Regions from separate parts of the Staphylococcus carnosus genome, predicted to be linked through region 2. Evidence: riboswitches for the same ligand, from Rfam matches in the RefSeq annotation. Region 2 holds a riboswitch; the other holds the start of a gene.
The links. Region 2 has a riboswitch for S-adenosylmethionine ahead of metK (methionine adenosyltransferase). Riboswitches for the same ligand answer to the same signal wherever they lie in the genome.

Region 1 (11,700 bases), 1.1 Mb from region 2:
GAATCAAATAGGAAATGTTTTAAAACAGATAAATTTGCATGTGAAAAAAGGTGAACGTTTAGCAATTATCGGTCCTTCTGGCTCTGGTAAAAGTACATTGATGCAAGTTATTGCCGGCTTGTATCAAACTGAAACAGGTGCTGCATTATTAAACGGACGTACTATTTTTGAGCTAACAGAAGCAGAAAAAGCTGAGAGCTTTAATGTGATGTTGCAGCACCAACAATTATTTGATGGCACCGTCAGAGAAAATTTATTGTCTGATGCCGATGATAATAAAATGCGTCAAGTTTTAGATGAATTAGGTTTAGAGCATGTGGCACTGGATTATGAAATTACATTGACAGGTGTAGGATTATCTGGTGGAGAACTGCAACGTTTATGTTTAGCGCGATTATTCTTAAAAGAAGCACCTATTTGGTTATTAGACGAACCTACACGTTCGCTTGATTGGGATAATTCTGAAGGCATGATGCAACGTATTTTTGAACAAAGTGAAACGTTAATCGTTGCGACACATGATTTAGAGTTACTTCCGAAATTTGATCGTATTGCAGTAATGATTGAAGGAGAACTTGTAGAAATAGATAATTATCAACAATTAATGCAACAAAAAGGATATCTTTATGATATGGTGACCTTAAATGAATAGTTGTAAGAACTTTCCGTTTGGAAAGTTCTTTTTTTGCAACAAAAAAAGACAAATCCTAATTCAGAATTTGTCTTTCCTACGCTCAAGCTCTATTTTAAAAGTGATATTTATAAAATAAGCACTTTAATTTTAATGGTTTAAAATTTATGCATTTTCTTTAGCGAGTGAATCGATTAATTTATCAAGCAAACGATTTAATTCTTTTTCTTCATTTTCAGATAATCCTGAGATATCAGCTAATTGATTGCAAGCTTGACCAAGTTCAGGTTTAATTGCTTCACTTTTTTCAGTTAAATGAATAAATACTTCGCGTTGATCCACTTCAGAACGTTCTCTTTTAATAAGATCAACTTGTTCCATTCTTTTTAAAAGAGGTGAAACCGTACCAGTATCAAGAGCTAGTTCAGTTACGACTTTCTTAACATTTACAGGTGAGTCTTCCCATAGAATTGTTAATACTAAAAATTGCGGGTAAGTTAGTTTGTACTTTTTAAATACTTTATTAGAGTAGTAGCGATTTACTTGTCTTTGAGCATTGTACAAACTAAAGCATAGGCGCCCGCCTAAATTAAGTTGTTCAGACATTGAGTTCTCCTCCAGACATTCTTATCCGTATTTTTCTGTGTTCGGAATTTGTTCCGTCTTAGTTGAATAATTGAGCAAGGACAAAGATAATAGCACGAAAATGCTATTTTGTCTATTGCTTACAAGCCATGTTAAAATTAAACCATGTATAAATTTTAAAAGATACCTTGCATTAAATCAAGTTGTATCATAATATAATACATCCATTATTCATTGTGCTTTTAAGAACTTTAGAAATGAGTGTTAAAAATGGAAAGAAATAATAACAGTAAATTATCTATTTATATTGTAACAGGTTTTCTAGGTAGTGGTAAAACGTCTTTCCTCAAACATTATACTGAGGAATTATTAAAAAGAGATGAGAAAATTGCAGTCATCATGAATGAATTTGGCGATTTTGATGTAGATAGTCAAATTTTAAAGCCAGTTATTCAAACCATTTCCTTGCAGAACGGTTGTGTTTGCTGCGATTTATCACAGGCTTTAGTTGCACAACTTTCTGTCATAATCAATCAAAATCAAGCGCAACATGTCATTATTGAAGCCACAGGTATTGCTCATCCACTTCAACTCATTGAAGCTTGTTTTGATCCTGTTTTAGCTAATCATGTAAATCCGCCGCAAGTCATTGGACTTGTGGATGCACCGAGATTTTTACAACGTCATGAATACTCTGATTCCACACAACAATTGATGGAAGAACAAATCGAAGTAAGTCATGACATTATTGTGAACAAAATTGATTTAATCAATGATGAAGAACAAAATGAAGTAAAATTACAGTTGAAAGCATTGAATCCACATGGGATTTTACTGCCGGCAACATATGGTCAAGTGGATTTTACTGACTTAAAACAAAAGGATTCATCCGACAAACCACATTCTCACTCTCACCTGCATCATCATGGTATTAGTTCTCTTGCTTATACTTTTACAGCACCTATTGATAGACAAATGTTCTACCAATTTATTTTACGTTTGCCAGAAAATATATATCGTTTGAAAGGATATGTTCGTTTTAGAGACACACCTGAAACAACCTATTTATTTCAATTTGCATATGGTATGCCTGACTATGAACCTATTCAAGGAAACAACACCAACACTGTTGTATTGATTGGTGAAAATCTTGATAAAGAGCGTTTGCGAAATCAATTAGATGCGCTGCAATTCACTTGAAAATTGACGGGTAAGTATAAGTGAAACTATAATAGATACAACGTTTTGTAAGAAATAGAACAACGATAATCAACAAACTATATGTTTATGTTGATAATCTACTTTATTATAGTGAACTTCCTAAGTAAATATAGCAAGCGATTTAACTCATTTGCTGTAAAATTAAATGTGAGAAAGGGGACGGTGAAATGGAAAGAGTACAAATCAATCATAATGTGGACTATTCACGGGTTATACAAGGATTTTGGAGAACCAAAGATTGGCAAAAATCGACTCAAGAATTGAATCGATTTATCCATGAACTTGTAGAATTAGGAGTAACCACAATGGATCATGCGGATATTTATGGTGATTATTCTTGTGAAGCCTTATTCGGAAAAGCCTTAGCACTCTCACCTGAATTACGTGATAAAATCCAATTGATTTCCAAATGCGGCATTATATTGCCGACAGATCGCTTAGAATTATTTGATGGACATCGTTATGATTTAAGCAAATCACATATTGTAGGTGCCGTAGACCGTTCTTTAAAATCTTTAGGTACAGATTATTTAGATACGTTACTCTTACATCGACCTTCTCCTTTAATGAACCCTGATGAGGTAAGGGCTGCTTTAGATACTCTTGTTGAGCAAGGGAAAATCAAATCATTCGGTGTTTCTAACTTTTCTAATACTCAGTATGACTTATTAAATTCTGATATTAAATCTCATAAATTGCATATTGCAGTTAATCAGCTTCAAGTGTCACCATATCATGCTGAACCGATGTACGATGGTACAATTGATCATATGTACCAAGAAGGTGTCAAAATTATGGGTTGGAGTCCACTTGCAGGTGGAAAACTATTGAATTTGAATGATGACAAAGCGAAAAGTGTAATGTCGATTATCAGTCCAATTGCTTTTAAAAATAATGTCGCACCGACTTCAGTTATAACTGCATGGCTTGCTAAACATCCAGCAACGATTATGCCGATAATGGGCACGGGTCAGATTGAACATATGCAAGATGCAGTTAAAGGCTTAGAAGTAGAATTAAGTGACCAAGAGTGGTTTGATATTTATGTTGCAGTATTAGGCCAAGATATTCCCTAAATATATTTAAGTTTGAAGGAGAAAGAAGATATGAATCCAGATGAAAAAGCACGTCAACGTATAAAATTCGAACGCAACTTTGTCGTGCTGCCATATATTATTTTTGCTATTATCGTATTTATATTTACAACAATTTTTGCACAACCGACTGTTGTGCTTACTCTTTTCGGCATTTTCTTAATTTATAATGCAGTCTTGTTGTTTGTCGCATTTATCAAACATTATCATCGTACTATGATTTTATTGTTGATATTAACAATATTCGTTGGTTTGATTTTCGGTATTTCAGCGACTGCACATTTTTCTGCACGTTATAATTAATTAGTAGGAATACAAAGAGGACTTACACCTGAGTAGCATTGCTTAGGTGTAATTTTCATATTAGAGGATTGAGGTGAAGTTTTTGAATCAATGGTTAACTCATGTGATGGAACAATTTGGTTATTTGGGTGTTGCATTGCTCATTTTTTTAGAGAATTTATTTCCGCCGATTCCTTCTGAAATTGTTTTGACTTTCGGAGGATTTTTGGCTGGTGAACATAAATTATCATTTATCGGTGTTGTGCTTTCGGCTACAGCAGGTTCAGTAGTAGGAGCAATTTTATTATATGGTTTAGGAGATTGGATTGGTAAAAAACGTATTTATCGTTTAACTGAAAAGTATGGGAAGTATGTTTATATAAAAGAAGCAGATATTGATCGAACAGTACATTGGTTTGATAAATATGGACATTGGACTGTATTCTTTTGTCGCTTTATACCAGTGCTGCGTTGCTTAATTTCTTTACCAGCTGGAATGACACATATGCCATTTTGGACTTTTGTTTCTTATAGTGCAGCAGGTGCTTTAATTTGGAATGGCGTTATGATTTATCTTGGAAAAGCAGTAGGCAGTCATTGGCATTCTGTTTTACAATATATCGATTTTTATTCTAAGTTTTTCATCATTATCTTAATTATTGCTGTGATTTTCTTAATTTGGAAATGGTGGCGACGTAAAAAATCAGATAGTAAGTAAGGGACTTGAACACTGTTAATGGGTTCAAGTCTTTCTTTTTTATTAAGGAAAAAGCAGACTTGATTATTCATTCAGCAAAATCTTAAAATTAGTGGAAGCGTTTTCTTTTATTTGCTATGCTTGAATTGAAAGAGATACATATCGTGTTACATATTAAAGGGGGAAGAAAAGATGGCTAAAAATAAAATTGCGATTATCGGAGCAGGTCACACAGGATCCACACTAGCTTTTATTATTGCAGAACGTGCATTAGCAGATGTAGTATTGCTAGAAATTCCTAAAAATGAAAAACCAGCACGTGGTAAGGCACTGGATATTAAAGAAAGCGGTCCGATTTTAGGATTTAACGGAAATGTTTTGGGTACTTCTGATTATCAAGATATTGCAGGTGCAGATATTGTTGTAATTACAGCAGGGGCAGCACGTAAACCTGGTATGAGCCGTGATGATTTGATTCAAATTAATGAGAACGTAATGGCTCAAGTGACTGAAGGTATAAAAAAATATGCACCAGAAAGTAAAATTATCGTTTTAACCAATCCAGTAGATGCTATGACATATGCAGTATATAAATTGTCAGGCTTTCCGAAAGAACGTGTGCTTGGACAATCAGGCATCTTAGACACAGCACGTTATCGTACATTTGTATCAGAAGCGTTGAATGTAGCCCAAACAGATGTAACAGGATTAGTACTTGGCGGACATGGAGATACAATGGTACCGTTACTAAGCACAACAATGGTCGGAGGCGTACCACTAAGAGAACTGTTGGCTCAAGATAAAATTGATGCAATCGTTGAACGTACACGTAAAGGCGGTGCAGAAATTGTTGGGCTGTTAGGAAATGGTTCAGCATATTACGCGCCAGCCGCGGCGATTTATGAAATGGCTGCAGCGATTTTAAATGACGAAAGACGTCTAGTGCCAGCTATCACTTATTTAGACGGTGAATATGGATTTAAAGATATTTGCTTAGGTGTGCCAACTATTTTAGGGGCTAACGGTGTTGAAAAAGTGGTTGAAATTGAATTATCAGATGATGAACAACAACTGCGCGATTCAGCTGATGCGGTTGAGGATGTTAAATCAGCTTTGAAAAATAAATAATTATGATATGAAGTGATTTAAGTGGGCTTATATAAAAGCTCACTTTTTATTTTTCATTTGAAAGATGCAGAGTCATTTTTGAATAAAATGTGAATTTTTTAACAAATTTTTGAGAAATACGTCTGTGAAAGCGCATTATTGCTATAATAAAGTTGAAAAAGGTGTGTTGCTAAAGAAGTAAACAGCAGCATGAAATTGTAATAATATGAAATTTGCTCTTTTGTAAAACACTAGATACAACTGTTTCATTCAAAGAATGGACAGTATGCTTTAAGGGACGAACGTAATATGGCTAGTAAGGAAGATACTTCTCAAAAAGAAAAGAAAAATAAGAAAGTAAAACCGCTGTGGATTGTGATTAGTTTCGTTGTACTTATCGCTATCATGTTGATACCGACAGGCAGCAGTGTACCAGTGATGGCTAAAGTATCATTGGCAATTCTCGCTTTTGCAGTTATTATGTGGGTGACTGAAGCGGTATCTTATCCGGTATCATCTACAATGATTGCCGCCCTAATGATTTTGCTGCTTGGGTTCAGTCCCGTACAAAATCTTGCTGAAAAATTAGGTAATCCAAAAGCAAATGGTGCAGTATTGCATGGCAGTGATATGTTTGGGACTTCTAATGCTTTAAAATTAGCGTTTAGTGGTTTTGCAACGCCGGCTGTAGTACTTGTAGCAGCAGCTTTATTCTTAGCAGCAGCAATGCAAGTGACAAATCTGCACAAACGTCTCGCATTACTTGTTTTATCTATTGTGGGTAATAAAACAAATCGTATTGTAATCGGTGCTATTTTGGTATCTATTGTACTTGCTTTCTTTGTACCATCAGCAACAGCACGTGCTGGGGCAGTTGTACCGATTCTATTAGGTATGATTGCAGCATTCAAAGCTTCGAAAGAAAGTAAATTAGCTGGTTTATTAATTATTACAGCAGTTCAAGCAGTTTCTATTTGGAATGTAGGTATCAAAACAGCAGCTGCTCAAAATATAGTAGCAATCAACTTTATCAACCAAAGTTTTGGACAAGATATTTCTTGGGGACAATGGTTTTTATATGCAGCACCTTGGTCTGTACTTATGTCAATTGCATTATATTTCATTATGATGAAAGTAATGCCTCCAGAACATAAAGAGATCGAAGGAGGTAAACAACTTATCCGTCAAGAACTAGACAAACTTGGTCCAATCTCGGCGCGTGAGTGGCGTTTAATAGCAATTTCTGTATTGTTATTATTCTTCTGGTCAACAGAAAAAATATTGCATCCTATTGATTCTTCTTCAATTACACTTGTAGCCATGGCTGTTATGTTGATGCCGAAAATTGGTGTGATGAATTGGAAAGAAGTAGAAGATAAAATTCCATGGGGAACAATTATTGTCTTTGGTATTGGTATTTCACTTGGTAACGTGTTGTTGAATACTGGCGGCGCTCAATGGTTGAGTGATAAAACATTTGGCTTGATGGGCTTGCAACATATGCCATTAGTAGCTACTATTGCACTCATTACATTATTCAATATCCTTATTCACTTAGGATTTGCGAGTGCAACAAGTTTATCGTCAGCTTTGATTCCAGTGTTTATTTCTTTAACTACAACTTTGCATCTAGGCGATCAAAGTATCGGATTTGTCCTTATTCAACAATTCGTTATTAGTTTCGGATTCTTATTACCAGTAAGTGCACCACAAAATATGCTTGCATATGGTACAGGTACATTTACTGTTAAAGACTTCTTGAAATCAGGTGTTCCATTAACTATCGTAGGTTATATTCTTATAATCATTTTCAGTATGACATATTGGAAATGGTTGGGACTTATTTAAAATCAAATAAGACAATAAAAACTTACTTTTTAATAAAAAATAAGCGCACAGATCAGTTTTGTTAACTGTCTGTGCGCTGCTTTGTTTAAAAAACAAAAAAACATACATATAATGCTATATATTCAAAGAAAGTCAGTAAATACATATATTTTAATCGTAGTTTGGCACCAATTGGAACCTCCCAATTCGGATAGTGCTGTTCATAATAAGTTATTTGTAGTAAAAATAACCCGATTCCAAGTGGTAAGAACATAAGCCCAATACTGACTGGATATGAAAACCCGATTTTACGGATAAGATGACCAATTATCATTTGGAATAAAACGATAATGGCTAAAAATATTCCTAGGTAGACTGTCATTTTACCATTCGCACTCCTTTAATTAAAATCAAGAATAGAAATTGAAGTACTGTCATCAAAAAGATAAAGAATACACCTCTAGAATCAAGCAAAGTCATCACATCACGGAAGATGGAAAAAGGTTGGTTGACTAAATAGACTGTGTGCAAGCGTAAAAACCGGCCCATGAATATGCCTAAACTATTTGTGAAAACCAAGATAATTACAATGAGGTAATTAAACACAGGTTTATCTGTTAAATGCAGTAGTTTCATATTGATAAGTGCATATAAATAAAGTGCAAACAAGACGCCTGACACTAAGAATGTAAAATACATCCATTCCGTTGGACGTGCACCATGATAAATATCGAAACCAAATTGATTGAGATGAATGAGATCTGTAACCATATAGAATGTATTTGGAAGTATTAATATAAAGATTACAGCGAAGACAATAAATAATGGCCATTCAAATTTTCTTTTAGGTACAAATAATGGAAGTAGTAGTACTAATTCAAAAGGTATATATGCTAAAAAGAGATTAAGTGCCATAAAATTATAGAAATGATTTAAAGGTAAAGTTAATAATAGTAATAGCACAAAGAGTATTCTAGCAATATAACGTGATTGCATAATTGATGCCTTCTTTCTTTCTTCTCTCGTAATGATAATTTTAATTTATATCAATCGTATTTTTGTTTAAATCAGTCAGACTTATTTGTTTATGTTACAGAGTTTTGAACGTGATATCAATTTAAAAGGGCAATAGCATCCTAACTAAATTGTGATATAAAAGGGATGAATTTTGTGTTTTCATTTAGGGAATAATAATAAGAATTGCAATATTGCTATAAAATGTATCTATTGAGCGTTAGGCAGTCCATGGTGTATAATGGGTAGTCATAAAAATTTAGGTGCAAATAAGCAATAAAGGAGGACATCATGAGTAAGCAATTAATCACATTATATTTTAATATATTTCTTGTTTTCTTAGGGATTGGATTAGTTGTACCTGTATTACCGGTATACTTAAAAGATCTTGGTTTAAATGGAAGTGATTTAGGAATTCTTGTTGCGGCCTTTGCATTGGCGCAGATGGTTATTTCACCATTTGGCGGTAACTTAGCAGATAAATTAGGTAAAAAATTAATTATTTGTATTGGCCTCGTTCTTTTCTCAGTTTCTGAGTTTATTTTTGCGATGAGCAGCAGTTATACTTTATTAATTATTTCAAGAATTATCGGCGGTTTCAGTGCAGGTATGGTAATGCCGGGTGTTACAGGGATGATTGCAGATATTTCTCCTGCTAAAGATAAAGCGAAAAACTTTGGATATATGTCGGCCATAATCAACTCTGGATTTATATTAGGTCCTGGACTTGGCGGATTTATGGCAGAGTTTTCACATCGCTTACCATTCTATTTCGCAGGAACTTTAGGTATTGCAGCTTTCATCTGTTCTATTTTCTTTATACATGGCGCGAAACGTCAAACAACAGATGGTTTTACTCAAATAGAGCCGCAAGAATTAGCCAAAATTAATATTAAGGCTTTTATTACGCCAGTGATCATTACTTTTGTATTAGCTTTTGGTCTTTCAGCTTTTGAAACATTATTCCCGCTTTATACAGCAGATAAAGCGCACTATACGCCTAAGGATATTTCAATTTCAATTACAGGCGGCGGTATTTTAGGTGCAGTTTTCCAAATCTTTTTATTTGATAAATTTATGAAATACTTTAAAGAGTTGACATTCATTCAATTTGCATTATTTTATTCGGCTTTAGTCTTATTCTTTTTAATTATTGCGCATAGCTATTGGTCAATAATGCTTATCAGCTTTATCGTATTTATTGGTTTTGACATGATTCGTCCAGCAGTTACCAACTATTTTTCAAATATTGCAGGAGATCGCCAAGGTTTAGCGGGTGGATTGAACTCGACTTTTACCAGTATGGGTAACTTTATTGGTCCTTTAGTTGCGGGTGTCTTGTATGATTTTGATTTTGAATTTCCGTTGTATATGTCGATTGCTGTCATGTTATTAGGAATATTTATTATATTTGTTGAGAAAACAATTAGAAGTAAAAAACAAACTCAAGAAGGTTGAATATAAGGTGTGAAACATTAAATGTTTCAGCCTTATTATCTGTTGTTATTTTTCAGAAAAATTAAAAATCTAATTGACGGTATTAATTGATAATGATAGGATAAAAATAATTCAATTAATCAAACTCTTATCCAGAGCGGCGGAGGGATGTGCCCGACGAAGCCCAGCAACCATCGTATAACGAAAAGGTGCTAATTCACATTAAGCAAAAGAAGCTTATGAAGATGAGAGAAAGTAATTAAGACTTTCTCTTTTAAAGGGGGAAGTCTTTTTTCATCGTGATGTAAGATTTGATTAATTTGGAGAACTCTTACATAGGATGGTGTCCATTGACATGAAAAAATTAATAAGCGTATTAACTTTAGTAGTCATCGCATTCGCACTTGCAGCTTGCGGTCAAAGTAAAAGTGCAGAGAATAAGAAAATTACTGTAGCAGCCTCGCCAGCGCCTCACGGTGAAGTATTAGAACATGCGAAAGAAGAAATGAAGAAAAAAGGGTACGACTTAGAAATCAAAGTCGTCAATGATTATAAAGTGCCTAATAAATTGTTGGATAAAGGCGATGTAGATGCTAACTTATTCCAGCACGTACCTTATTTAAATGCAGAGAAAAAGTCTCATGGATACAAAATTGAAGAAGTAGGCAAAGTCTTTACGACACCAATGGGCGTATATAGTAAAAAATATAAAAATATTAAAGATATCCCTGAAGGTTCTACAATTTATGTTTCAAACAACCCAGCTGAAGAAGGTCGTTTCTTATCTTTCTTTGTTAATGAAGGGTTAGTGAAAATTAAAAAAGGTGTCAAAATTGAAGATGCTAAATTTGATGACATTGTAGAAAATAAAAAGCATCTGAAATTCAATAATCAGCAAGGTGCAGAATTCTTACCTAAAACGTATAAAAGCGGAGAAGGTGCAGCTGTGATTATGAATTCCAACTATGCAATGGACAATGGTTTGAAACCTTCTAAAGATGCGATTGTGATGGAAGATAAATCATCACCATTTGCGAATATCCTTGCGGTAAAAGAAGGGCATAAAAACGATAAGAAATTCCAAGAATTAATTAAAGTTTTGCAATCTAAAGATATGAAGCACTTCATTGAGAAAAAATATGGAAAAGATGTTGTTCCATATGAAGCAAAATAACTGACAACTGGAGGTAATCAAATGACAAAATTAGGAATTATCGGGACAGGACGTGTAGGAAGCCAAGTATTAACGGATGCACAATATTTAGGAATCTTTTCAGAAATTGTCCTGATAGACACAAATGAAGACTTGGCGAAAGGTGAAGCACTTGATCATCGCCATTTGCAAGGCCTTGGGCATACACATCATGTCAATATTTATAGCGGGACGTATCAAGATTTATCAGATGCTGATATCGTAATCGTATCGGCGAGCGCACCTTCTACACCAGAGATGGCAGATCGAACGTTGTTGACACGTGCTAATAGTTTAATCGTGCATTCAGTTTTTCAAAAATTATCTGAGGTTACCCAAGAAGCGGTCGCTATTTTGATTTCAAATCCAGTAGATGCTATGACGTTGATTGCGCAAGAAGCGGGTTACCCAGCACATAAAGTCATTGGAACGGGTACTAATTTAGAATCCTCGCGTTTTCGTACTTTGATTGCAGATCATTATCAAGTTGATCCAAAAAATGTTGAAGCATTTGTATTAGGTGAACACGGTTCGCATGCAGTGCCGATTTGGAGTCGAGTGCGTATTGCTGGTATTGAGCTTCCTGAATTTGAAACATTAACAGGAAGTACAC
Region 2 (11,700 bases):
GATGGATGAATTCAAGAACGTCAAGCATGTCAGCCATAATATGAGTTTTATTTATGCTGATGCCGTGACTCACCGTATCGTAGATATTGTTCCCGATCGCAGATTGGCAGCTCTGAAAACGCACTTTTATCGTTATTCACTTGCTGAAAGACAACGTGTAAAGACTGTATCTATCGATATGTACGAACCCTATATGTCTTTGATTAATGAAGTATTCCCTAATGCCAGAATTATTATAGACCGATTTCATATTGTACAATCATTGAATCGCGCTTTGAATATGACTCGTGTCAGTGTTATGAATACTTTCCGAAATAACGACAGACCGCTTTACAATAAATATAAACGTTATTGGAAACTGCTTTTGAAACCTTATGAACAATTGGAGATGTTCGAATATAATAAAGTTCCTTTGTTCAAACAATGGAAAACAACCAAAGGAATCGTAGATTTCTTATTGGATTTTGATGATAAACTGTTAAATACTCATTACTACGTCCACCAGCTGCGTTATGCATTAAAAGAAAATGATGAACAATTATATACATCAACCATACAGGCAATCAACATGGGGACCATCGCCCCCAAACTTAAAATTGCCGTCAGAACACTTAAAAATCATCACGACATGATATTGAATACTTTGGAATATTCGAATCTGACCAACGGTCCGCTCGAAGGTATTAATAATAAAATCAAACTGATAAAAAAGGTTTCTTTCGGTTATAGAAACTTCACTAATTTGCGCAATCGTATTATTTTATGTACGAGACTTTTTTCCTCAAATCCTAAAAAAGAGATTAAGCAGCTAAAAGCTGCCTAACCTCTTTAATTTGAGCCACCAGTCCTATTTGACAGAGAGCCCAAACTTTAAAACAAAAAGCACTATCCACGTAATATACGTAAATAGTGCTTTTACTCATTAATTGAATGATTCTATTTCTTCCATAACACGAGCTAAATCTTCAACATTATATTGAATACGTCCATGGAATACAAACTTATTAAAGTATTCATCTAATTGTTCTGGCCCTACCAATACTTTAGTATTTGTGTTTTGAACGTAGTTAGAAATAGTCACAGCGCCTTCATTTTTAGGATTGAAATATAGCAAAGCCATTGGTGTATATTTCAAATCTAATTTACGACGTAATGCATCTGCTAACTGTTCAACATAATGAAGTTGATTTGAATAGTTCACAAACGATGCAGATTGTTTATCATCATTTTCATCTAAAACTAATGTTTGCGGTGTACGTGGATCTAAATCCAGTACATCAAAGACATGTTCAATTGTCGGTAATTCAGCAAATTGTTTATTACTGATGCCATTGTATACATGTCCTTTTAACAGTTGAGAATCAATAATGTATAAACCTGTGCGTGTTAAGACTAAATGACTGATTCGTTCAATATCGTTCATATCATTTTTAGGCAAGAAGATATTAGCCATAATATGCATATCTTCTGGACGAATGCGTTTTTCTTTTACTAATCGTTCTCTGATACCTATCAAACGCATATCAGTGATGTATTCACTGTGATTTTTTGAAAAAAGTTTCAGTGCGTCGATTTCACGGTCTTTCGAATCTACAGTAGCATCAAAATCAGCTCGTTGCTTCGTTACCGTTTTCTTATGTTCGACACGCTCTTTTTCAAGCTCATCTTCGTAATTATCTTTCAAGCTTTTTTCTTTCGCTTCATATTGTTCTTCTGCTTGTTGTTGTGCTTTCTTTTTGCTGCTTAATGCAGTTAAGAATAATATTAAGAAAATAACAGCTATAACTATCGCTGCAACTAAACCAATTTCCAATGGTCCCATACACATTCCGCTCCTTTACTTGTCTTAAATATCATTATAAAGGAAAGTTTCGATTCTATCGATAATAATCCTGAATTTCATTTGAAAATTGCAGAAATTATGCTTGGACCGCTTCTTTCAATACATCTACTTTGTCCACGCGTTCCCAAGGTAATGCAACATCTGTACGGCCGAAGTGACCATATGCAGCTGTTTGTTTATAAATAGGACGTTTTAAATCTAACATTTTAATAATACCAGCTGGACGTAAATCAAAATTATCACGCACAGCTTCAACTAATTTACTTTCAGGAACTTTGCCTGTGCCGAAAGTATCAATTGAAATTGAAACAGGCTCTGCTACACCGATAGCATAAGCAAGTTGCACTTCACATTTATCAGCTAAACCTGCTGCAACGATATTTTTAGCTACATAACGTGCTGCATAAGCTGCTGAACGGTCAACTTTTGTTGGATCTTTACCACTGAAGCATCCTCCGCCATGGCGTGCAAAACCACCATAAGTATCTACAATGATTTTACGGCCTGTTAAACCAGCATCACCTTGTGGTCCGCCAATTACAAAACGGCCTGTAGGATTGATAAAGAATTTAGTTTCATCATCTAATAATGATGCAGGTACAATCGGATCAATCACATGTTTACGGATGTCTTCTTGAATTTGATCAAGTGTTACATCTTCAGCATGTTGTGTTGAAATTACAATTGTATCAATTCGAACTGGTTTATCATTTTCATCATATTCTACTGTGACTTGTACTTTACCGTCTGGGCGCAAGTATTTTAAAGTACCATCTTTGCGTACATCTGAAAGACGTTTCGCTAATTGGTGTGAAAAGTAAATCGGCGTCGGCATATACGTATCAGTTTCATTCGTCGCAAAACCGAACATTAAACCTTGGTCTCCTGCACCAGTAGCTTCGATTTCTTCCTCACTGATTTCATTTCTATATTCTAATGCACGATCAACCGCTTGTGCGATATCAGGTGATTGTTCATCAATTGCTGACATAACTGCCATTGTTTGGCTGTCATAACCATATTTAGCTCTCGTATAGCCGATTTCCTCAACTGTATCTCTTACTACTTTTGGAAAATCAACATAAGTTGCTGTAGAAATCTCCCCGACAATCATAGCCATTCCCGTAGTGACTACTGTTTCGCATGCAACTCTGGCATCCGGATCCTTTTTCAATAATTCATCCAAAATAGCATCTGAAATTTGGTCTGCTATTTTATCAGGATGCCCTTCTGTAACAGATTCTGACGTAAATAATCTTCTATTATTCGACATAACTGACTCCTTCTGATTTTTAATTACGAAAATTCTCTATCTACGAGCTCAAATTAAAAAGGGCTTTCCACTATAAACATAGAGAGAAAGCCCTTTGACGTCCTTTCGCTCTTATCGTTCAAACGTCTTCTATGACATTTGCAAACGGTTTGGCACCTTTCTCCGCTTAGGAGAGGTTGCTGGGCTTCGTTGGGTCCATGTCCCTCCGCCACTCAGGATAAGAGAATCCGTTACAAATAATACTACCCAAACAGATTTAAATTGTCAATTAGACGAATTGAATTTCACAAATCCGTTGTGGAATAATGACCATATTATGTTATACTATGAAAATGTAAAGGCTTACAATTTATTATATTACTTACGCGCTGGAGGGGTTTTTTAAAATGGCAGTAGATGCACAAACAAATTTACAAAAGTTGAATCATTTGATTGAGAAACCATCATCACTATTTCAACTCACTAAAACGCAACTTTACAACAAGATTTTAGACAATAATGAAGGCGAACTGACAGAATTAGGAGCAATAAACCAATTGACTGGTCAATACACTGGACGCTCTCCTAAAGATAAGTTTATTGTAAACGAACCTTCCTATAGAGATGCAATTGACTGGGGTTCAGTCAACCAACCAATTGAAGAAGAAAAATTCTTGAGACTTTCTGATAAAGTTTTAGATTACTTAGATCAAAAAGACGAGTTATACGTCTTTAACGGTTATGCAGGAAGTGACCAAGATACACAACTTCGTTTGACAGTTGTAAACGAAATGGCTTGGCATAACTTGTTTGCACATAATATGTTTATCCGCCCTAGTTCAAAGGATGAAGCAGAAAAAATAAAACCAAACTTCACAATTGTTTCAGCACCGCACTTCAAAGCTAACCCTGAAGAAGATGGTACAGCTTCTGAAACATTTGTAATTATCTCTTTCAAACACCGTATCATTCTTATTGGGGGAACTGAATATGCAGGTGAAATGAAAAAAGGTATTTTCTCAGTTATGAACTACTTATTACCTCAACAAGATATTATGAGTATGCATTGCTCTGCTAACGTAGGCGAAAAAGGCGATGTTGCTTTATTCTTCGGTTTATCAGGTACAGGTAAAACAACTTTATCTGCAGCACCAGATCGTAAATTAATCGGTGACGATGAACATGGTTGGAACAAAAATGGTATCTTCAATATTGAAGGCGGCTGCTATGCTAAAGCAATCAATCTTTCAAAAGAAAAAGAACCTCAAATTTATGATGCTATTCGTTACGGTACAATTTTAGAAAACGTAGTTGTTGAAGAAGATGGAAATGTTGACTTCGATGATAATAAATACACAGAAAATACACGTGCAGCATATCCGATCGATTATATCGATAACATTGCAAAACCTTCAAAAGCTGCGCATCCTAATACAATTTTATTCTTAACTGCAGATGCATTCGGAGTATTGCCTCCAATCTCTAAATTAACTAAAGAACAAGCATTATATCATTTCTTAAGTGGATTCACTTCAAAATTAGCTGGTACAGAACGTGGTATTACAGAACCAGTACCTTCATTCTCAACATGTTTCGGTGCACCATTCTTGCCATTAAATCCGAAGAGATATGCTGAATTGCTTGGTCAATTAATCGATAAGCATGAAGTTGAAGTATATTTAGTTAACACTGGTTGGACTGGTGGTAAATACGGCGTTGGTCGTCGTATCAGCTTAAAATATACACGTCGTATGGTAGATGCAGCGATTAAAGGCGAATTAAAAAATGCTGAATTCGAAAAAGATGAAGTATTCGGATTAAGTGTACCTAAAGATATTAAAGACGTTCCAAAATCCATCTTACAACCTATTAATGCTTGGAGTAATCAAGATGCTTACCGTGAACAAGCACAAGATTTAATTTCACGTTTCGTAGAAAACTTCAAAAAATTCGGCGATGACAGTAAAGATATTGCTGAACAAGGTGGATTTAAAGCTTAATAAATGCATTTTCAAACCCGGAAAGGATTCATATCCATTCCGGGTTTTCTCATACCTTATTATTTTCCTGTTCAACATTTTCCATCCATTGATGAATCACTTTAAGTACTTCGCTTAGTGCTTTAGGTCTCGGAACATGACCTTCTTCCATTTGATAAAATGTTTGGTAATTATGACCTATTTTCTCTAAATACTCTTCTAAATGATAACCTTGGTGTATCCCTACTTGATGATCTTTACCGCCATGGACAATCAGTATAGGAGGACTATTTGAATTAATATATTGCAAAGCCTCTCGTTTTTGATAAGCTTCTTCATCTTTTTTAGGATGCCCTACCATTCGCCGCAACATTCCACGTAAGTCTACACGTTCTTCATACATTAAATGTAAATCTGTAACACCGCCCCAAATGATATAACTATTTGCTGGCAAATGCTGAAATGCTAATAATCCTTGCAATCCACCACGTGAAAAACCAACAACATGAACGTATGCATCAGGATATAGTGATTTTAATATATCCATTGCTTTTGTCACATCGTGCAAGTCTTTTCCTGAAAACTCATCTCTTCCTTCACTGCCGTTATTGCCTCTGTAGTAAGGACCGAATACTAATGTATTAGGATCTGAAAATTGCAATAGTCGACCAGTGCGGACACGTCCGACTTTCCCTTTTCCGCCACGCAAATAAATTACAATCCGTTTTACATCTTGCTTTGGAGTAAGCATAAGACCTTTGACATTCAGCTGATCGACTCTATAAGTTACTTCTTCGCCGATGTGTGTCTTTAAATCAATCGGCATGCGTTTTTTATTGATAAAGTCCAAGTTGATTCACTCTTTCCGCACATTTTAATATCACTTCATCTGTGAGCAAATAGCTCTTTTCATGCTCATCAATCGCATCCAAAGTATGAACTATTACTGGTCCATTTGTTTCTAAATAATCTTGTTTACTTTCAATTTTTTTCACATTCACAGCAAATACATCTTTTGTAAACCATCTTTTGCCGTTCGGATGATATACAGTATATTGCGCAATATACTGCATATCTTGAACAATTGCACCCGTTTCTTCAAATAATTCACGCTTTATCGCATTTTCACTTGTTTCATTCTTTTCTATTTTACCGCCAGGAAATTCTATACCACGCTTTTTATGGTTTGTTAATATATACTTCCCTTGATATAGCGGTATTGCAAGAACGTGTTCTCCATTTGCTTGATCATCAGGATTTGTAAATTGCATCTCAATCTTATTATTAAATTGATCATTAGTAATCACGTTCTATCACATTCCTTTGGTTAATATGCTAAAATATAAATCGTTATGAGTTGGATTTACTTTATTCTAAAGAGTTGGAGGGATAACATTGAAAAAACTCTTTCTCGGCTTGATTTGGGTGTATCAACGGTTTATATCACCGCTTACTCCTCCATCTTGTCGTTTCTATCCTACTTGTTCTAATTATACAAAAGAAGCAATTGAAGTACATGGTCCTATTAAAGGCGCATGGTTAGGTATAAAACGTATTTCAAAATGTCATCCGCTTCATAAAGGTGGTTTCGATCCTGTTCCTTTGAAAAAGGACAATAACCACCAACATTGCGAACACCATCATCATTAATAACGTTTCAACTGATTTTTGTTGATTACTGGGGGCACAAATTCAATGTGTCCCTTGTTTAATATACCGTTCTTTTCTGTAAACTCTTCTGCAAAATAGTAACCATATGGCGTAATATCACCAGGATAATCACCTAATCGACTAAGGTACGCTGTGAAATAACGACTGAGTCCATATTCATACATACCTCCTATAACTACTTTAATACTTCTCTGCTGTAATATTTTAATAGCTTCCAACATACGATCTATACCACCTAGGCGAAATGGCTTTAATATAACGATATCGACATTGTACGCTTCAATATATCGAAGAATTGATGCTATATCTACAGCTTTTTCATCTAGTGCTACAGGCGGAATCGTCTCTTTTTCTACATGTTTCAAACTATTTAAGTGTCTAAAAGGTTCTTCAATGTATATAATATCAAAACTGCTTTTGATTCCTTGCAATATTGAAATATCATCTTGATCCAGTGATTCGTTAGCATCTAATGCCAGAAGTGGAGATGATTGCAATCGCTGTAGCTTTTTTAAATCATCAACTACATTATCTGACCATTTCAACTTAACCCTTTTGGGTTCTGTTTTTTGTAGTACTTCGAACTGTTTATCAGATAATCCACTTGCTGTCGCACCATATTCAACAGAAAATGATTCCAAATTATAAAATGCTTGATAGAGAGCCATAGCTGCAGTACTTCTTGCAGCTGGTTGCGTTGATATTTTATCTAAAATTGTTTGGGCTGCATTAAAATCATCAATATCTTTACCCAATACTTCTTCATCAAACCAGGATTTCAATGCGTTATGCACAGATGTTATCGTTTCTTTATCGTACCAATCTGTTTCAAAGGCATTGCATTCACCAAAGTAACTGCAGCCTTCTTGATCAATCAATTCAGCGATTAACACCTTTCGCGTATCCATTTCAACCTTAGGTGTTTTAATAGGATTTTTAAAAGGCGCTTCAAAAATATAAAAATTTATCGTTTTAAATCTCATTTTTTATTCCTCAATTGAACCACGTTTCAACTTTCCAGTAGAAGTATAAGGTAAAGTATCTACGCGCTGATAAGTTTTCGGCACTTTATATTTTGCTAATTCTTGTTGTAAAAAATATTGGAGTTTATTTTTATCAATATCGGATTCACTCACATAATACAATTTCGGTACTTGTCCCCATTCTATATCCTCGACACCGATACACATCGCATCATTCACATTTTTATAACGTTTAGCAGCACTCTCAATTTCAAATGGATAAATATTTTCTCCCCCGCTGATGATTAGATCCTTTCGACGATCATAAATCATCACATTGTCTTCTGAATCAATTTTAGCAATATCACCTGTTTTAAAATAACCATTTTCGAAAGTATCTGTTAAATTTTTCGGATATAGATATCCATTAATTACATTGTCACCTTTTATCAAAAGTTCTCCATGGCCTTCATGATTAGGTTTGGTGATTTTGACATCTACATTTGGGCTCGGTTTGCCAACTGTGTCTGGATTGAATTTCAACATAGCAGGAGAAGCGGTTAAAAATTGTGAACAAGTTTCTGTCATACCAAATGAATTATAAATTGGTAAATGATTCTGGAGAGCCTCTTCAATTAAAGCGTGAGAAAGTTTAGCACCGCCCAAGAGTATTTTTTCTAAATGATAAGGTTCAGTTAATCCTGCATCCATCATCCATTTCAAAGTTTGCGGTACAAGTGAAATGTGTGTAATATTTTCACCCTTAATAATTTCAAGTATTTGATCTGCATCAAATTTATTCACAATTCTAACTGTAAAACCTTCAATCATACTTCGCAATAAGACGCTCAAACCTGAGATATGATATATCGGCAATACAGATAACCATTTGGTATTTTGATCGAAACCTAAACTTTCTTTACATCCGGTTGCACTGGCAAGATGATTATTAAAAGTTTGCGGCACTGCTTTTTGTAGTCCTGTTGTGCCTGAGGTAAACATGATTGAAGCGATTCGTTCTAAATCCATAGGAATTTCATATGTTTCAGTTCCTCGCTTCGCTTCGAGCTCTGACCATGAAATAATATTGAAACCATCTATATTTAACGGAAGGATTGCGATAATCGTATCAGTATCTACGGATTTTAATTGTGCAGTTATTTCTTTATCCGTTAATCTTGTATTAATCATTACTGCCTCAATTCCCGCTAACCAAGCACCATAAATAATGAGAGCTGAATCAAGACGGTTATCTATATAAAATGCGATACGTTTTCGATTAAGTTGGTGCAATACATGTGCATATTGTAAAGCCGTTTTATAAACGTTCATATATGTAAGTTGTGTGTTGTGATCTTCAAGTGCAATGTTTTCAGGAACTTTTTCTGCACTTTGTTTTAACCATAAATCCATCAATTTTCCTCCTTATTTCTCTGCACTTTCTATTTTATCAAAGAATATATACTTACGATGCTATTCTGTTTTAAAACATAATAAACCCGAGAGTTGATACTCCCGGATTTACAGTTTAATTAAATAATTGATTAAGTTTATCTTTAATACTTTGTAATTTACTGTCAATATCATTAAGCAGCCCGTCTACTTTAGATTGATTTTCACCATTTTGTTGGGCTTGATTAGCCTCTTTTAATTTATCTACCGCATTCTGATATTGATCAGTTAAGTTATTATCACCATTATTTGTTGCTTTATCTTTCAATTGATTGACTTCACTTTGCGCAGAATCAATTGCATTTTGACTATTTTGTCCGTTTTGGATATTATTTTTAGCACTTTCAATCTTTTCTTTGATTACCGTTTCTTTTTCTTTAATAACTTCTTTATAGTTGTTAGTCACATTAGGTTTATTTTGATTATTAGATTGTTGTGCTTGTTCTGACTGTTGATTTTGGTTTGCAGTTTGATCATCGTTTTTCGGTTGCATCATGTTCCTTACGATAAAGATGGCAACAACAATTAATAAGATGACTACAATTGCTGCTAACCATTTTTTTCCTTTGTTGCTTTTACGATTTTCTTCTTCTAACATACGTTCTCTGCGATAATCGCGTTCGTTATAATAACGGCCGTCTTCATCTGAACGACGACGGTATTCTGCTTCTCGACTATCTTCATGAGGTCTGTCATACTCACCATCTCTATAGTCATCTCGGTTATTACGGTAATAATCATCGCGACGATTATCTCTGTGATTATCATAATCATGATTATTTCGATCAGATCTTCTCATTTTAAATCACCTTATTTCCATTTTTTATTTAGTGAAAAATTAATATTTATTACCTTTAGTATACCATTTAACAAAAAGATAACCCTCGTATAAAAGTCCTATATGTTAAAATATTCCGCATTGCGATGGTGCCTAATTTATAAGATAATAGTTTAGATACTTGTTTGAAATGAGGGAACATAATTGCATTCAAAACCACCAAAAAATTTTAATTATTACATTAAATATACGATAACATGTCTGCTTGTTTTTATCATTATTTACTTTTTATATGTCAATTACGGTACAAATCTTTTCCAATTGGATGTTCCTAAAAATTCTTCGATGTACTACCTTATTCATTTAGATTGGAAAGGTTATGCAAATGCATATACTGCTACTTTAACCACTATTATTATCCCTTTATTATTAATTGGTTTAGTACTTTTTCTTTTGTCTAGAATAATAAACGGGCGATTAAAAAAGATATTGTTAAAAGTATTGCCAATCGTAATCTTTTCAGCATTATTTGCGTTGATTTTCATTCCACTCTTGTTTGTGTTGAATGTAACACATTTTTCTTTTATTGCTACGTTTTTATCTTTTTTAGCCCTATCTAAACCAGCTATGGTCAAAATGTATCATTTTAGCCGAAAAAGTGTCAGTGAGATTAACCAACCCATTTCTATAGAAGAACTTAAAGAAAAAGAATCTAACAAGCCAAAATAAAAAAAGTAACCACGGTAGCTAGTCTTGTACACTACTGTGGTTATTTCATGTTGGTATTACATGATAAATCTCAACTTATTTCATAGTGTTTTATGGTGTTGAAGTTCGTTTCGATATTTATTTTTCGCAATTTTCAAAATATTAATTGAAATTTAGTTCATTATTATTTATGATTATTAATAAATAGCACGATAGTTCTACAAAACATTATCATTACCCCTGTTTTATTCTCTAAATTACAAATAAAAATAGAATAGAGGAAAAATCATGAAAAAACTTATATGGTTGTTTTTAGTTAGTCTCATTGTGTTAGCTGGTTGCGGTGAAAAAGGAAAAGATCATAGTCAAGAAAATCAGAAGCCGGAAATTAAAAAATACAGTTACCACCCTATCGGTACTGAAGAAGAAGTTAAAGATAAAGCTGCTAAAGTCAGAGACGAAAAACGAAACGGCAAATTTGATTCTAGTAAATATTATGATGATTATGAGTATGGCCAAATTTTTCAAAGAGAGGCACAACCTCTTACGGATACCAATTCTAAGGTTCATCAAATGGTCAATAATTTGAAGCAAAATGATGACCGTATTGATGAGGCTGATACTAAAGAAGTGAAATCAGAAATAGATCCAGCATTGAAAGAATTGAAACAAGCATTGGATGATAGAAAAAATAGAGACAAAGAAGTTCCTACACAATTTAAAGATATGGATGAGAATTACTTTAAATCCATTGAAATTTTTTATAACTCCTTCAAAGACCTTGAAAATGTCATCGAGCATAAAAAACAATTTTCTAAACATGAATTAATCGAACAAACTGATGTTTTTAAACATAACATGGACGTTTCGGAAAAATATTTTAGATACACAACTAAATTGATTGAAGCAGCACGCCAATCCTACTAACTATAACGAATAAAATTTTCATCAGCACGGTTTTATATCTAATTCAAAAACCCCTTTGCTTTCATGTAATAAGACAGAAAACAAAGGGGTCTAAAATTGAGCGGAGAGTGAGGGATTCGAACCCTCGA

Region 1: it holds a riboswitch for S-adenosylmethionine, as region 2 does, so the genes downstream of both, DYE31_RS10775 (MetQ/NlpA family ABC transporter substrate-binding protein) here and metK (methionine adenosyltransferase) in region 2, are expected to answer to the same signal.

What each region holds. Positions count from the first base shown of each region.
Region 1 covers NZ_UHCT01000001.1:2,215,137-2,226,836, reverse strand. Annotated here, with positions in the region: gene DYE31_RS10830 (amino acid ABC transporter ATP-binding/permease protein) at 1-652, shown strand, start outside; gene mgrA (global transcriptional regulator MgrA) at 797-1,237, opposite strand; gene DYE31_RS10820 (CobW family GTP-binding protein) at 1,487-2,416, shown strand; gene DYE31_RS10815 (aldo/keto reductase) at 2,605-3,513, shown strand; gene DYE31_RS10810 (hypothetical protein) at 3,544-3,834, shown strand; gene DYE31_RS10805 (DedA family protein) at 3,917-4,531, shown strand; gene mdh (malate dehydrogenase) at 4,703-5,638, shown strand; gene DYE31_RS10795 (SLC13 family permease) at 5,927-7,465, shown strand; gene DYE31_RS10790 (hypothetical protein) at 7,551-7,826, opposite strand; gene DYE31_RS10785 (DUF1361 domain-containing protein) at 7,823-8,440, opposite strand; gene norA (multidrug efflux MFS transporter NorA) at 8,750-9,916, shown strand; SAM riboswitch class I at 10,041-10,147, shown strand; gene DYE31_RS10775 (MetQ/NlpA family ABC transporter substrate-binding protein) at 10,251-11,069, shown strand; gene DYE31_RS10770 (lactate/malate family dehydrogenase) at 11,091-11,700, shown strand, end outside.
Region 2 covers NZ_UHCT01000001.1:1,150,760-1,162,459, reverse strand. Annotated here, with positions in the region: partial or broken gene DYE31_RS05610 (ISL3 family transposase) at 1-823, shown strand, start outside; gene DYE31_RS05605 (NERD domain-containing protein) at 923-1,828, opposite strand; gene metK (methionine adenosyltransferase) at 1,920-3,116, opposite strand; SAM riboswitch class I at 3,225-3,340, opposite strand; gene pckA (phosphoenolpyruvate carboxykinase (ATP)) at 3,503-5,095, shown strand; gene DYE31_RS05590 (alpha/beta hydrolase family protein) at 5,145-5,924, opposite strand; gene ytkD (RNA deprotection pyrophosphohydrolase) at 5,908-6,381, opposite strand; gene yidD (membrane protein insertion efficiency factor YidD) at 6,470-6,724, shown strand; gene menC (o-succinylbenzoate synthase) at 6,721-7,728, opposite strand; gene menE (o-succinylbenzoate--CoA ligase) at 7,732-9,120, opposite strand; gene DYE31_RS05565 (hypothetical protein) at 9,236-9,958, opposite strand; gene DYE31_RS05560 (hypothetical protein) at 10,142-10,666, shown strand; gene DYE31_RS05555 (LptM family lipoprotein) at 10,934-11,572, shown strand; tRNA gene DYE31_RS05550 (tRNA-Ser) at 11,674-11,700, opposite strand, start outside.